2 regions of the Microbacterium faecale genome follow, and region 1 is predicted to be linked to the other one. Evidence: predicted binding sites of a transcription regulator. Region 1 holds the regulator's gene; the other holds the start of a gene.
The links. The regulator LexA, encoded in region 1, represses DNA repair genes until DNA is damaged. The targets are predictions, from matches to a motif close to TCGAACANNTGTTCGA.
Positions count from the first base shown of each region.

Region 1 (5,766 bases):
CTCGACGCCGCCGAACATGACGAAGTTGCTCCAGGATGGGTAGGGGTCGTAGCCGAGCGCTTCAAGCGTCGCCGAGATGCGATCGCGCTGCACGACGATGTCGTCCACGGTCCGCAGCATCTCGTCGCTGTGGCGCAGCGCGGCCACCGCGGCCGCCTGCGTGAGCGCACTGAGGTGGTACGGCAGGCGCACCAGACGCAGGGCGTCGGTGACGGCGGCATCCGCCGCGAGGTATCCGACGCGCGCCCCCGCGAAGGCGAACGCCTTGCTCATCGTGCGAGACACGATGAGTCGCTCCCGTCCGGGAAGAAGGGTGAGTGCCGACGGCGCCTCGGACGGCGCGAACTCGAAGTATGCCTCGTCGACGACGACGATCCCCCGCGCGGCCTCATAGACGCTCTCGACGACCTCGATCGGCAACGGTGTACCGGTCGGATTGTTCGGCGCGCAGAGGATCACGACGTCCGCGTCGGCCGCGCGCACCTGCTCCGCGGCGTCCTCGGGTGTGATCTCGTAGCGCGGGCCACGCGACCCGGCCACCCACTCGGCGCCCACACCGCGCGTCAGCAGCGGATACATCGAGTACGTCGGCGAGAAGCCGAAGACGCGGCGCCCCGGTCCGGCGAAGGCCTGCAACACCTGCTGGAGGACTTCGTTCGAGCCGTTGCCCGCCCAGATCTGCTCGGGAGTCAGTCCGTGACCGAGGTAGGAGGCGAACGCCTCGCGCAGGTCGGTGAACTCACGGTCGGGATACCGGTTCAGCTCGGAGATCGTCTTCGCGATCGATCCGGCGATGTCATCGGCCACATCCTCGGAGATCACGTGAGTGTTCTCGTTGACGTTGAGTGCGATGGGAAGCGGCGCCTGCGGAGCTCCATACGGGCGCTGGCCCCGGAGGTCGTCGCGTATGGGGAGGTCGTCGAGTGTCGCGGTCACCCCTCCATGCTACGACCGTGTGGTCAGCTTCCGGTCGAGTAAGCCGCCGGAATGGAGAGCTTCTGGCCCGCGTCGACGCCCGAGCTCGACAGCTGGTTCAGCGAACTGATCTCGGCAACGACGTCACGCGGGTCCTGCGCTGGCGCGACGCTCTGGGCAATCGACCACAGGGAGTCCCCCGGCATGACGGTCACGGTGTCGAACGTTCCCGCCGGAGCGCCGCCGTCTCCGGACCCAACGGCGGACCCGCCGCCGATGATTCCGACGGCGACCGCCGCGGCGATGGGAAGGGCGGCAAGCGATGCGAGGACGCGGCGACCGCGCGTCGTGAGACGCAGTCGCGTGCGGGTGGCCGGAATGTGCGACGCGGGTGCCGTGAGGGTAACCGTGCTCATCAGATGACCTTCTCTCGTATTGATGTACCGAATGTATCTTCGAATGTTCGAATCCGTCAAGCGGTTTTTCGAATAATCCGGAGATCAATTGGCGACACACTCGAACAAATCTCCCGAAGATCGCCCCGTTTCCGGTAGCGTCTCCTTCACGCAGCACACCTCACCAGCAACCACTGACATTCGAAGAGGAACGAGCGGATGAGCGCCGACATCACCCCGCAGACCGCCCCGAGGGGGCGCCGTCGCAAACAGTTGAGCGAGAAGCAGATCGCCATCCTCGAAGTCATCCAGCGCTCGATCCAGGTGAACGGCTATCCGCCGAGCATGCGCGAGATCGGCGACGCAGTGGGCCTCAAATCGCTGTCGAGTGTCACTCACCAGCTCGGTCAGCTCGAGCTCAGTGGCTATCTCCGACGCGACCCCGGCAAGACGCGCGCGATGGAGGTACTCGTCGAGCTTCCCGGCACATCGACCGAGAGCCCGGCCGACGCGGCTCCGGCCGTCGGGGACGCGGCGATGGTGCCACTCGTCGGCCAGATCGCGGCCGGCGTGCCGATCACGGCGGACCAGCACGTCGAAGAGGTCTTCCCCCTGCCCCGCCAACTGGTCGGCAATGGCGAGCTGTTCATGCTGAAGGTGTCCGGCGATTCGATGATCGACGCTGCCATCTGCGACGGCGACTGGGTCGTCGTACGCACGCAGAACACGGCAGAGAACGGCGAGATCGTCGCGGCCATGCTCGATGGCGAGGCCACAGTGAAGACCTTCCGCAAGCGCGACGGGCACGTGTGGCTCCTCCCGCGCAACACCGCGTTCGAGCCGATCCTCGGCGATGAGGCTGTCGTGCTCGGCAAGATCGTGGCCGTGATGCGCGCCGTATAGCGCATATCTCACAATCGCTCGCCTCTGCGCAGGCTCCGAGCGCGCGACGGCTCCACAACCCGGCGCCCCGGGTGCGATCGGCCAGGCGCGTGCCATAGCGTGGAGACATGGCTGATCTCACCTCTCGCCCATACGGCACGTGGCCCTCGCCGATCCATCCCGAGGACATGCCGCTCGGCACGCTTCGGCTGGGACACGCGCAGTACGTCGCCGACGAGGTGTGGTGGGCCGAGTCGGTGCCTTCCGAGAAGGGGCGTACGGCGATCCTCGGATCCGGCCACGATGCGCCGATCCTGCCTGCGCCGTGGAGCGCGCGATCGCGCGTGCACGAGTACGGCGGAGGTGCGTGGACCGTCATCTCGCAGGAGCAGGGACGCTTCGTCTTCGTCGAGCAGAGCGATCAGCGCGTGTACCTGGCCGCGCCCGGCGTCGAGCCTGCCCCGCTGACGCCCGCAGACTCACGATTCGTGCACGGCGATCTCGTGTGGGCCGATGACGCACTGTGGGCCGTGCGCGAGACGCACGAGCGCCCGCACGAGACCCCGCGACGCGAGATCGTCCGCATCCCTCTCGACGCTTCCGGCGCCACGGATCCGGTCGCCATTACGTCAGTCGTCGCGGGAAGCGATTTCCTCGCCTTCCCCTCCCCGCGGGGCGACCGCCTTGCGTGGGTCGCGTGGGACCACCCCGACATGCCATGGGACGCCGCAGAGCTGCGCGTCGGCACGCTCGCCGACGACGGCACAGTCACCGACTGGCGATGCCTCGCCGGCGGGCGCGAAGCGAGCCGCGGTGAGAACGTCTCGGCCCTGCAGCCGGAGTGGACCGGCGACGACGAGCTGTTGTTCACCCAGGATCCGCCCACGACGGCCGCGCGCGCCGACCGCACGTGGACGCAGCGATGGAACCTCTTCCGGATCCGCTTCGATGACGGGCTCGCGACGAGCGCTCCGGAGCCGATCTACTCGGTCGATGGCGACACCGGCGGCCCGCTCTGGAGCCTCGGGTCGCGGTGGTTCGCCGAGCTCGAGGACGGAAACGTCGTCGCGGTCGTCACGAACGGTCGCTCGCGTCTCATGCTCGTCGAGCCCACGTCGGGGATCGTGACCGAGCTCGAGACGCCATTGACGGGCGACATCCAGCTCCAGGACGTGCGTGGGCGCACGGCGCTCTTGACGGGCGGCGGAGCGACGGTGCCCGGCGGGCTCTGGGAGCTCGACGTGTCCGCGCGTTCCCTTCGACCGCTGCGCGGTGGCGAGGCCGATCTCTCCTCGGGCATGCAGTCCGTCGCCGAGCCGCTGACCTTCCCCGGTCCACTGGGTCCGGTCCATGCCTTCTTCTATCCGCCGGCGAACGCGGCCGCGACCGCGCCTGCCGGAGAACTGCCGCCGGTTCTCGTGCTCGTGCACGGCGGCCCCACGGGTCACGTCACGGGCGACCTCTCGCAGAATGCGTCGTTCTTCACGAGCCGCGGCATCGGCGTATTGGATGTGAACTACGGCGGATCGAGCGGCTACGGACGCGCCTACCGCGAGCGGCTCAACGGCGCGTGGGGCATCGCGGACGTGCAGGACGTCGCGGCCGCCGCGAACGGACTCGTGGAAGCCGGGCGCGCGGATCCGAAGCGACTCGCGATCAAGGGCGGATCCGCGGGCGGCTGGACCGTGCTGTGCGCCCTCGCCGACACGGATGTCTTCGCCGCAGGCATCAGTCGCTACGGAGTCGCCGATCTGCGCATGCTGCTCGCCGAGACGCACGACTTCGAGGCACGCTACCTCGACGGCCTCGTCGGGCCGTGGCCGGAGGACGAGCAGGAGTACATCGTGCGCTCGCCCCTCTCACGCCCCGAGACGCTCACCACCCCGCTGCTGATCCTGCAGGGTAGCGAGGATCCGGTGGTGCCGCCGTCGCAGTCCGAGGCTCTGCGGGACGCGGTCGCGAAGAACGGGGTGCCGCACGCGTACCTCTTGTTCGAGGGCGAGAGTCACGGATTCCGACGCTCGGAGACGATCGTGCGCTGCTTCGAGAGCGAGCTCGCCTTCCTCGGTCAGGTGCTCGGTTTCGAGGCGCCTGGCGTGGATCCGATCACGCTCGACTGAGCGTGCTCAGGCCGCGAGGAAGGGCCCGAGCTCCGCGGCAAGACGCTGCCCGACGCGCGCATGCACCAGCGTTCCCTGCTCCTCGTGACGCTGGTCGAGGAACTGCCCCGACTCATGGATCTGCGCGAGCAGATCCCCCCGCCCGTACGGGATGAGCGCGCGCACCTCGACCTCGGGGCGCGGCAGAGTGTCCTCGACGAGGCTCCGCAGCTGATCGATTCCCTCACCCGTGCGCGAGGAGACGAACGCCGCGCGCGGCGCGAGACCCGCGAGGACGAGCCGCTGGGAGTCGTCCACGAGGTCGATCTTGTTGAACACGACGATCTCGGGGATGGCCCGCGCGCCCACCTCCGTGAGCACGTCGCGGACGGTCTGCAGCTGGCCTGCCGGGTCGGGGTGATTGCCGTCGACGACATGGACGATGACGTCGGCCGACGCCACCTCCTCGAGCGTCGAGCGGAATGCTTCGACGAGCTGGTGCGGCAGGTTGCGCACGAACCCGACGGTGTCGGCCAGCGTGAAGACGCGACCGTCGGCTGTCTCCGTGCGGCGCACAGTCGAGTCGAGCGTCGCGAACAGCGCGTTCTCCACGAGCACACCCGCCTGCGTGAGGCGGTTCAGGAGGCTCGACTTGCCGGCGTTCGTGTAGCCGGCGATCGCGACAGACGGGATCGCGTTGCGGCCGCGCTCCGCACGCTTCGCCTCACGCGCGGGCGCGAAGCTGCGGATCTGCTTGCGCAGCACCGCCATGCGCGTGCGGATGCGGCGGCGGTCGAGCTCGATCTTCGTCTCACCCGGGCCGCGGGATCCCATGCCGGCGCCGGCGGCACCGACCTGGCCACCGGCCTGGCGGCTCATCGATTCACCCCAGCCGCGCAGTCGCGGCAGCAGGTACTCGAGCTGGGCGAGCTCCACCTGCGCCTTGCCCTCGCGGGTCTTGGCGTGTTGAGCGAAGATGTCGAGGATCACCGCGGTGCGATCGATCACCTTGACCTTGACGACGTCCTCGAGCGCGCGACGCTGGCTCGGCGCGAGTTCCGTGTCGGCGATGACGGTGTCCGCACCGACCGCGTTCACGACGTCTCGCAGCTCCTCGGCCTTGCCGCGACCGACATAGGTCGCCGGATCCGGGTTCGGACGGCGCTGCAGCATACCGTCGAGGACGACGGATCCCGCGGTCTCGGCGAGCGCCGCGAGCTCACGGAGGGAGTTCTCGGCGTCGACCTGTGCGCCGGTGGAGTAGATGCCGACGAGGACGACGTTCTCCATCCGCACCTGGCGGTACTCGACCTCGGTGATGTCCTCGAGCTCGGTGGAGAGACCTCCGACGCGGCGGAGCGCGTGGCGGTCGGCGAGATCCCACTGCTCGTCGTCGACGACGATGGAATCGTCGGGCTGCAGCGCCTGCGCGGCACCGAAGATGCGCGCCTCGCCGCGTGCACGGTCGCGGGCGA
Region 1 is NZ_BMHO01000002.1:26,858-32,623, forward strand. It holds gene IEW87_RS13065 (histidinol-phosphate transaminase) at 1-936, opposite strand, end outside; gene IEW87_RS13070 (LysM peptidoglycan-binding domain-containing protein) at 960-1,331, opposite strand; gene lexA (transcriptional repressor LexA) at 1,530-2,213, shown strand; gene IEW87_RS13080 (alpha/beta hydrolase family protein) at 2,321-4,312, shown strand; gene hflX (GTPase HflX) at 4,319-5,766, opposite strand, start outside.

Region 2 (5,766 bases), on a different contig from region 1:
CGAGCGCTCGAGCGAGTATCGCAGCGCGTCGGTCCCGACCCACGCGACGATGTCGTCCATCTCGATGATGTTTCCCGCACGCTTCGAGAGGCGCGCGCCGTTGATCGACACCATCTGGCCGATGAGGACCTCGATGTTCTTCTCGGGATCCTCTCCGGCGGCGCCTGCGAGCGCCTTGAGGCGGTGCACGTACCCGTGGTGGTCGGCTCCGAGCAGGTAGATCTTGCTGATCCAGCCGCGGTCGCTCTTGTCGAGGTAGTACGCGGCATCCGCGGCGAAGTAGGTGTAGACGCCGTTGCCGCGGCGGATGACGCGATCCTTGTCGTCGCCGAAGTCGGTCGTCCGCACCCACACGGCGTCGTCGGCATCGTAGACGTGCCCCTGCTCGCGCAGGCGGTCGACGGCGCCGTCGATGAGGCTCGGATCCCCCGCATGCAGGTCGCGCTCCGAGAACCAGACGTCGAACTCGACGTTGAACGCGGCGAGGGAGGCCTTGATCTCGGCCAGCTGGTGCGGGTAAGCCAGATCGCGGGCGAGGGTGAGCTGCTCGTCGCGGGGCAGCGAGAGCAGGTCGGGGCGCTCCTGGAGCACGGCGCGGCCGAGCTCGTCGATGTACGAACCGGAGTAGCCGCCCTCCGGCTTCTCCTCGTCGTTCAGCGCCGCCACGATCGAGGCGCCGAAGCGATCCATCTGCGCGCCGGCGTCGTTGATGTAGTACTCCCGGGCGACGGTGGCCCCGGATGCCTCGAGCAGTCGGGCGATCGCATCGCCGAGCGCCGCCCAGCGCGTGTGCGCCACGTGCAGGGGCCCGACCGGGTTCGCGCTGACGAACTCGAGGTTGACGCGGTTGCCCGCCTGGGCGTCGTTGCGCCCGTATTCCGCGCCGGCCTCGACGATCGTCTTCGCGAGCTGTCCCGCGGCCGCGGCGTCGAGGCGGATGTTGATGAAGCCCGGTCCCGCAACCTCGACCGAGGCGACGCCGTCGACGGATGCGAGGCCGTCCGCGAGCTCCTGCGCGAGTTCGCGCGGGTTCTGGCCGACACGCCCTGCGAACTTCATCGCGGTGTTGGTCGCCCAGTCCCCGTGGTCGCGGTTGCGCGGGCGTTCGAACGTGATGTCATCGGCCGACACTCCGAGTGGCTCGCCGGGGCGGCGCTTTTCCGCGACGGCGTCGAGGACGGCGAGCAGGGCGGAGGCGAGAGCGTCGGGGTTCATAGGGAATCAATCTTAGAAGCCATACGCTTGGAGGATGCACCGTGGTCACGCCCGCCTCGCCGCAGCCGCCGTCCTGATCGGATGCTTCGCGCTCGCCGGATGCGCCAGCGAGTCGTACGGCGTCGACGTCTCGGGCGGCATGCCCTACGCCGCGCCGGAGGACACGCCCGCGGAGAGCGACGAACCGTCACTTCTCGTATTCGGCGACTCCTGGACCTACGGGATGGCCGCGACCACGCCGACGGGCGGATACGCGTACCTCGCGGGCGAGTCGCTCGGCTGGGACACCACGGTCGATGGCGAGAACGGCAGCGGCTATCTGCGCCCCGGCGAGCTCGGCGGCGTCTACGGCACCCGCGTGCTGCAGCTGGATCCGAATCTCGAGCCCGACGTCATCGTCGTGCAGGGATCCATCAACGACCGCGGCAGCGATCTCGACGGGCTGTCGGCGGCTGCCCACTCCGTCTGGCGCGCGCTCCAGACGCGCTACCCGAGCGCGGAGCTCGTCGTGCTCGGACCGGCTCCAAGCGTGCTCCCGGTGAATGACAGCGTGCGCAAGATCGACACGGTGCTGAGCCGCCTCGCGAACGTCGAGGAGGTCGCCTACATCTCTCCCCTCACAGAGCAGTGGATCACCGAGGACAATTTCGCGAACGTCATCGACACGTCGAAGAAGAGTCGGAATCATCCCTCCGACAGTGGCCACGAATACCTCGCCGAACGGCTCGCGGTCGAGCTCGAGGCGATCGACATGACGCCTGATGAGAGCTGACGACACAGCTCCCGCGCGCGCCGGCAGCGCGCGGGCCGCCTTCCTCCCGGCTCTCGCAGTCTGCCTTGCGGCTCCCGCGTTTTTCGTCCTCGAGATCACCTGGGTCGGCTGGATCCTCTCCGCCGTCGGCCTCGCGGGCGCCTGGCTGGCAGATCGGCACACGCGGTCCGGACTCCTCCGCGACCTCGCGCTCATCGTCGTCGGGATGCTCATCGTCAGCGCGATCCCGCTCGCCGCCGAACTCGACAACGCGGCGATGGTCCGGTTCACCATCGCGCTTGGCGGTGCCGTCGCCGTCCCCTATCTGCTGTCGCGCTTCGTGTTCCGCGACCACGCGATCCGCTTCCCGTGGCGTACGGGTGAGCGGTGGCGGCCCGCGCAGTGGGTCTGGCTGGCCGCCGTACTCGTCCTCGGCTGGCTGATCCTGCCGTTCTACTTCATCACGAGCGACGTCTACCTCAACTGGCCGGTCGTGGACACGCCCGACCTCATGGCACGCCTGTTCGTGGGAGTCGGCGCCGTCGGCATCTGGGACGAGCTGTTCTTCATCTGCACGGTGTTCGCGCTGCTGCGGCGTCACCTGCCGAACTGGACGGCGAACCTGCTGCAGGCGATCGTGTTCGTGTCGTTCCTCTGGGAGCTCGGCTACCGCGCGTGGGGTCCCGTGCTCACGATCCCGTTCGCGCTGCTCCAGGGTGTCATCTTCCTGCGGACACGGTCACTCGCCTACGTGGTGACCGTGCACCTGCTGTTCGACGCCGTCGTGTTCGCAGTGCTCGTCCACGCGCACAATCCAGGGATGCTCGACGCGTTCTTCCTGGTCAACTGAGCGCCCGTCACCGCGCGGCGCCGGCCGGGCGCGGGCTGAGGCCGAGCATCTTCTTGCGCTGGTGCACGGTCAGATAGCGCAGCCCGTCGGACCCGGCGGCGAACGCGCGCCGCGAACGTTTCGGCAGCCAGACCAGTGCACCCGGGACGAGCGCGACGTCGCCGCGCTCGGTCACGAGGGTCCCGGATCCGCTGACCACGTGCACGAGCACGTCGAGATCGGGGCCGACGTGCTCGGCGATGCCGTCGCCGGCGGGAAGCGAGATCACGTTGGCGTCGAGCGTGCGGTCACGGGCGGCGAGATTCCACACGGCGCCTGAGCTCCCCTCCGCGGCGCTGTCGCCGACGATGCGCGGTAGCGCCGTCGAAGTGAGCTTCGAGATGCGCACCCGCCAGTCGCCGTCGTCACGATTCTCGTAGTCCCAACTGAAGCTGCCCGGGTGTTCGCGGTCGAATTCATCGCGGAGATGTTTCGGATCGTGGTCGTTCACGAGAACGAAGGACTCTGCGGCGGCGAGCGCGTCGTATGCGGCAAAGATGCGCGGATGACGCTCGGTTTTCGACACGCTTCGGACGTCGAGTATCTGTGATTCCATCGGGGCTCCTCCCGGGTCCGTCCTCCGGAGTCTACGAGTCGGCGCAGGCGTCGGGGCTCGATGGATTCACTGCACCCATAGCACCTTTGTTCTATTTTTCCTTACTCTCTACTCTTGTTTCCCGTATTTTTGTTCGATAGAATGTGCTCATGACGGAAGACGAGTTCGACGACCGACTGGCGGGCCTCACGCCCGAACAGCGCGTCGAGGCGCGAGCAGCGCTCGACGAACTCGCCGACGCCGTCGAGGCCGCGTCGATGATCGAGGGTCACATCCTGTCGCTCCAGGCGCGCCTGGCGAAGCTCGCCGACGCGACAGCGGCCGGATCGCCAAACCACGCCGCCCGCGAGTACGCGCGGCGCTCGATGTCCGCGCAGGTCGCGCTCGCGATGCGCGTCCACCCGTCTTCGGCGTCCGCGCAGCTCGCGATCGCCGAACAGATCCACGACGACTCGCCGGCGATCCTCGAGTCGATGTGTGAGGGAAAGTGCACACGGAAGCATGCCGAGCAGGTCGCGCGAGCCGGCGCGAACCTCGACGCCGGCGGCCGGGCGTCACTCGATCAGAACGCCGTGCCGTTCGCCGAAACGCGCACCCCGGGCGAACTCCGGCGCATCCTCGCCAAGCAGGCCGCAGACCTCGCTCCCCGCACGCTGCGAGAGCGGCACGCCGAGGCGCGCACCGAGCGCAGGATCACGATCACCGACCTCGACGACGGCATGAGCGAGCTGCTGCTCCTCGCGCCCACGTTCGAGACGCACGCGCTGCACGATCGCCTCACACAGATGGGCCGGGCCATCAAGGCCGACCGGTCCCGCGCGCGGAGCGCCTTCCGCGACGACCACGGATATCTCCCGGAGGACGGCTGGACGGCTCCCGTGTCGGGCGAGATCGATGGCGGCGACGCGGTCGCGATCGCGGCAACCGATCGGCGGACGATGGACCAGATCCGTGTCGATCTGCTGCTGGATCTCCTCCTCACCGCTGCGCCGAGCGGACACGACCTCGTCGCCTCGGGAACCGGATCCTCACTGAGCGGCGTACGGGCAAGCGTGCACGTCACCGTTCCTACTTCACAGCTGATCGACCCCGACGACGGCGTCGCGTGGATCGATGGCGGGGCGCTCATCTCCCCCGACACCGCGCGCATCGTGGCGGGCAACACCGTCGGCTGGGAGCGCATCTTCCACCGACCGGTCGACGGCGCGATCACCGCCGTCGACCACTACCGCCCCACTGTGGCGCAGCGCCGAGCACTCGTCGCGCGAGACATGGCGTGTCGCTTCCCGGGGTGTCGTGTGCCCGCACACCGATGTGATGTCGATCACGCGCACGATTATGCGCGCGGCGGCACGACGGAACTGTCCAACCTCGAGTCGCTGTGCGCCGCGCACCACCAGATGAAACATCAGGACGCCTGGGGCGTACGGCAGGTCGGAGGTGGCGTGTTCGAATGGACCACGCCGACAGGAAAAGTCGTGACGGACGAGCCGGTCAGCCGCGTCTTCTTCCAGGAGACGCCGGGCGCAGCCGAACTCGAACAGGAGCGGCTCGCGGCGAAGCGGGCGCGCAGGGCCGAGCAGAGCCGTGCGGAAGAGCGGCGCGAGATCGCACGGGAGCAGCGCGCGGCGCACGAGCGGGCCTCGCGCTCACGTCCCGACGGAGACCGCAGCAGCACCTTCGGCCCCTGCGATGACGCGACGTCCCACTGGTTGGCGACGGGCGACGATCGGGTGTTCGGGTGGACGGCAGAGGAGTTTCTCGAGGGTCTCGCTGCCGGAACCATCGTCGACCCGGAACGCGTCGAGCAATAGCTCCAGCCCGTCCGCGGTCCACACGCCGACTTCCCAGCCACCGGTACCCTGAGCGCGACTGCATATCCGTCGCGGGACGGCGTCGACCACGGAATGATCCGGCGCACCCCGCTGTTCCCTCTCGCGGGTGCCGGAGCGGCGTTCAATCGGTGGTCACCGTGCTGCAGAAGAGGAGCCAGATGATGTCGGACCAGAAGCCACAGCGCCGCGCAGTCGGCTGGCAGAGACTGGAGAACGCGCTTGTCGCGAGCGCAATCGTCGTCGCCATGATCGCGTGGGGCCAGCCCTGGTGGATCCTGCTGGCCGCCTTCCTCGCCTTCGACATCTCGGCGCTGGGATACGTGATCAACGAGCGGGTGGGCGCGTTCTGCTACAACCTGGTCCACAACTACGCCGCGCCGGCCGCGCTGATCACAGTGTGGGCGGGGCTGCAGCTCGGCGGCGTCAGTCTCGACTGGATCGCGGTCGTCGCCGCGAGTTGGGGCTTCCACGTCGCCGTCGACCGCGCCTTGGGCTTCGGGCTGAAGCTCGGCCCGTTCGG
Region 2 is NZ_BMHO01000001.1:1,410,918-1,416,683, reverse strand. It holds gene argS (arginine--tRNA ligase) at 1-1,215, opposite strand, end outside; gene IEW87_RS06740 (SGNH/GDSL hydrolase family protein) at 1,250-1,987, shown strand; gene IEW87_RS06735 (CPBP family intramembrane glutamic endopeptidase) at 1,977-2,816, shown strand; gene IEW87_RS06730 (DUF2249 domain-containing protein) at 2,824-3,411, opposite strand; gene IEW87_RS06725 (HNH endonuclease signature motif containing protein) at 3,561-5,225, shown strand; gene IEW87_RS06720 (DUF4260 domain-containing protein) at 5,408-5,766, shown strand, end outside.
Region 2: a site for LexA is predicted at 3,533-3,548, ahead of IEW87_RS06725 (HNH endonuclease signature motif containing protein). Genes of this name have one in related genera too.